Regions from separate parts of the Chryseomicrobium palamuruense genome, predicted to be linked through region 2. Evidence: riboswitches for the same ligand, from Rfam matches in the RefSeq annotation. Region 2 holds a riboswitch; the other holds the start of a gene.
The links. Region 2 has a riboswitch for S-adenosylmethionine ahead of ACFO0S_RS01530 (O-acetylhomoserine aminocarboxypropyltransferase/cysteine synthase family protein). Riboswitches for the same ligand answer to the same signal wherever they lie in the genome.
Positions count from the first base shown of each region.

Region 1 (2,201 bases), on a different contig from region 2:
AAATTCGGATAATTCTTCCCTTGTATCAAGCCTTCTCGGGCAATTGTCAGATGAGAAAGGTCCTCCATAATTGTATAGGCCAATGTTTCATCCGTGCCGTATACTTCCGGTACTAGGACAGCTGCAAACTCGCTATGCTTCCGCAGGGCCGCTGCTTCAATCGCTGCACGTTTTAATGTCAGCGGCCAACTTTCGCCCACCACTTTCGCGTAGGGAAGTGCCTGTTTGATGATAACCCCTTTATCGCTTTTCGAGTCACTTACACGAAAGACATAATTCAAATTGCCATCGCCGATTTCCTGGCATTTAAGAATCGCGCCTTCTGGGAAAAGTCTCGCCGCCAATTTGATGGCCGTTTCTTCCGTCAAAGGCTCATATGTTGAAATTGCTGATGTTGTCACAATCATCTTCCTCTCAAATCCAATAATAAAAACGCCTCTTTCCCGAAAGAAAGAGGCGTAGAATTAAGAGGTTCCATGCCTCTTATCTTTCAGAAATCAAATTTCTGATGGAATTAGCACCGTGCCTTGCGGGATGTTCATCCCGGCGCATAAAGCGCCCCTTCTCACGAAGGTATTACGGTCGGTTGCTGGGCGTCATCGGGCCATTGTCCCTCTGCCAGCTCTTGATAAGAGTACTAAAATTGTATGTGGTTGTTGTTCTGTTTTGAATCCTATCACGAGTCAGAATTGACTGTCAATAGGAATTATTTATTTTTTTGATATGAGTTTCGACATATGGAGGACCTTCATTAGCAAGCGACTTGACGTTTGTATTGGGCCCAACTCCTAAAAAATTTCTCATAATTATTTATTGACAGAATTCTTCATACATGGAATAATCAGAATTACTTTATTGTATCGACTAAACCGAATATCCAATTCTTATTTAGAGCAGGTGGAGGGACAAGCCCTACGAAGCCCGGCAACCGGTCCAGTGATGAACACGGTGCTAATTCTTGCAGCCAGAAATGAATGGCTGAGAAATAAGAAGTCGTTAATGCCCTTAACCTCTTCTTATTTGAAGAGGTTTTTTTATGTCTAGATTTTATTAAAGGAGTGTCACATCATGAGCAGACTGACAGCAAGCTACCAGGTATACGGAAAAGCGGGGTCTTTCGAAAAGAAAGCTGAAGGCATTGCGCTAGGACTCACGATCGGATCATGGACTGATTTACCGCTGCTTGAACAGGAACAATTGAAAAAGCATAAAGGTGAAGTGGTGTCAGTGGAGGAATCCCCAGAAGTTCCGCACCCCCTCAAGCCGGATGAAATAAAAGCACACATCACCGTTTCCTATCCAAGTGCGAATTTTTCAGCAGATTTTCCAGCGATCCTGACCACCGTGTTCGGTAAGTTGTCTCTCGACGGTGAAGTAAAATTGCTGGACCTCGACTTTGAAGAAGATCTACTGAAACAGTTTCCGGGACCGCGTTTCGGTATTGATGGTATCCGCGGATTGCTGAATGTCCACGGCCGGCCACTCGTGATGAGCATCTTCAAAGGTGTCATTGGCCGCGACCTCAATTATTTAACAGCACAATTAAGACAGCAAGCACTAGGTGGCGTCGATCTCGTCAAGGACGACGAAATTCTGTTCGACAATCCGTTGACTCCTTTTGAACAACGCATTACCGCGGCAAAAGCAGTATTACAAGAGGTCTATGCTGAAACCGGCCATCGCACACTCTACGCAGTCAACCTGTCGGGCCGCACGTCGCAGCTTCGGGACAAAGCGCGTAGGGCACGTGAACTCGGCGCCGATGCTTTACTATTCAATGTTCATGCGTATGGACTTGATGTGCTACAAGAATTAGCGGAAGACAATGACATTGGGTTGCCTCTCATGGCCCATCCCGCCTTCAGCGGGGCATTCACTTCTTCCCCATTCTACGGTGTCGCAGCTCCGCTGGCTCTTGGCAAGCTGACGCGTTACGCCGGCGCTGACTTTTCGCTCTTCCCCTCTCCCTACGGCAGTGTTGCCATGGAGAAGACAGCGGCTTTGGCACTCGGCGAGCAATTAACGAATGAAAGTCTATTGAAACAGGCGTTTCCAGTACCATCCGCCGGTATCCATCCTGGACTCGTGCCACTTCTCGTCAACGATTTCGGAATCGATAGCATTATCAACGCCGGCGGAGGAGTCCACGGACATCCGGACGGCGCAGCGGGGGGAGGTAAAGCATTCCGTCAGGCTGTTGA
Region 1 is NZ_JBHSEF010000024.1:68,662-70,862, forward strand. Features, by position in the region: gene mtnK (S-methyl-5-thioribose kinase) at 1-401, opposite strand, end outside; SAM riboswitch class I at 481-635, opposite strand; SAM riboswitch class I at 882-992, shown strand; gene mtnW (2,3-diketo-5-methylthiopentyl-1-phosphate enolase) at 1,069-2,201, shown strand, end outside.
Region 1: it holds a riboswitch for S-adenosylmethionine, as region 2 does, so the genes downstream of both, mtnW (2,3-diketo-5-methylthiopentyl-1-phosphate enolase) here and ACFO0S_RS01530 (O-acetylhomoserine aminocarboxypropyltransferase/cysteine synthase family protein) in region 2, are expected to answer to the same signal.

Region 2 (2,201 bases):
TGAGCAAGCGTTAGCGTTTCTCCGTTGAATTCAACTTGTGCAGATGCGACAAGCTTCGAGTAGTCCGATGCCAATTTGTTTTCTTTTTGGAGAAGTGGCATGATTTCAGGTGAGAATGATTTGATTTGGAATTCGGCAAGGTCAAACAATTGTTGCCCCCAACGTGCTTCTAAATCACTACGGAATGGTGATTCGATCAACGCTTTGTAGTAGTCTGTCACGATTTCTTCCATCTCTGGAGAGATCTCATCGAAGTAATCGCGCTCCGATTGGTAGAAGTCATCATTCGTATCAATCGATGCACGAATATATACAAGGTTAGCCATCGTTGAGAAATCAGCACGCAGCTTATTTAACGTCTTAATTGCTTCATTTTGTTCATCAAACGACTTCGCGCCTTTAAAGGCTTCTAGTGCGGTTTTTGCTTGTTCTTTTAGAGAAGACATATCTGGACGTTCATATGTATACTCTTCAAATTTCGTTGTCATACAGTATTCCTCCTTCATTTCTTCAGTTACCGAAGGTCTCAACGTCTATTGTTTCTTACTTTCCATGCTTTGGCAAGCGTTTTCGGCAGAAAAAACAGAAAATTAAAAATCGTAGTAATCGTTGAAATGACTGGATTGGGCACACTTTCATGTAGTTGAGATGTGCAGTTAGTATGAAATTGGGAGTTGACAAACAAAATAAAGGTATCCTATACTACGATTCAACAGACAGACGTATATTATACTCTTATCCAGAGTGGCGGAGGGACTAGGCCCTGCGAAGCCCGGCAACCAACAAGCATTTGCTTGGAAAGGTGCTAATTCCTACAGATTCAATTGTGATCTGGAAGATAAGAGGAGGACAAGCGTAGGCCCCTCTTCTTAACTGAAGAGGGGCTTTTGCATTGTCACTTCCTCTCTGGATGTCTGATCTGACACATTAAAGGAGGAAGAACAATGACCAATTTACGCCCAGAAACGATTTTACTTCACGGAGGACAACAGCCAGATCCAGTGACCGGTTCACGTGCAGTGCCGATCCACAAGACGACATCCTTTGTGTTCCAAAATACGGAGCATGCCCAAAACCTATTTGGCTTAAAAGAAGCGGGGAACATCTATACGCGCATTGGTAATCCGACAGTAGACGTATTTGAGCAGCGTGTCGCTCAACTAGAAGAAGGAACAGCAGCAGTTGCCTTATCTTCCGGCATGTCGGCGATTGCTTTTTCCATTCTGAACATTGCGGGGGCAGGAGACGAAATTGTAGCGGCTTCTAATCTTTACGGCGGAACGTATAATCTATTCGCTCATACGCTTCCTCGCTACGGGATTACAGTGAAGTTTGTCGATGTGACGAACCCGGAAAACTTCCGTGCAGCAGTGACACCAAATACGAAAGCCTTCTTTGCCGAGACGATTGGAAACCCAAGTCTACATGTCCTCGATATCGAAGCAGTAGCGTCTGTTGCTAATGAAATTGGCGTACCTCTTCTCATAGATAATACGTTCGCAACACCGTACGGAACACAACCGATCAAGCATGGCGCCCACGTCGTGATTCATTCGGCAACGAAATGGATTGGTGGTCACGGGACGACCATTGGTGGTGTGGTTGTAGACGGAGGCAACTTTGACTGGAACAGTGATAAGTTTCCTGGTTTCACAGAACCAGACGTGACCTATAATGGCCTTCGTTACGGCATCGATGTGGCTCAAGTTGCATTTGCTATCAAGTTGCGCGTCCAGCTTCTTCGTGATTTTGGTCCAGCCCTTAGTCCGGAAGCGGCGTTCTCATTTCTACAAGGACTCGAGACGCTACACCTACGTGTACCAAAACATAATGAGAATGCGCAAGCTGTTGCCGAATACCTGAAGCAGCATGAAGATGTGGAATGGGTCAACTACCCAGGACTTGAAGACCACCCGTCGCATGAACTAGCACAAAAGTATTTATCACAGGGAGCAGGATCGATCTTAACGTTTGGAGTCAGAGGAGGCAAAGAAGCAGGTCGTCTCTTGATTGACTCGATTCCACTGTTCTCTCACGTGGCGAATGTAGGGGATGCGAAATCATTGATCATCCATCCAGCTTCAACCACACACCAACAGTTAGGAGAGGGAGAAGAACTGTTACGCTCAGGCGTTACTCCGGAACTGGTACGCTTATCGATTGGACTGGAGCATATCGATGATATTACAGAGGCACTCGAC
Region 2 is NZ_JBHSEF010000009.1:34,227-36,427, forward strand. Features, by position in the region: gene ACFO0S_RS01525 (M3 family oligoendopeptidase) at 1-488, opposite strand, end outside; SAM riboswitch class I at 733-845, shown strand; gene ACFO0S_RS01530 (O-acetylhomoserine aminocarboxypropyltransferase/cysteine synthase family protein) at 945-2,201, shown strand, end outside.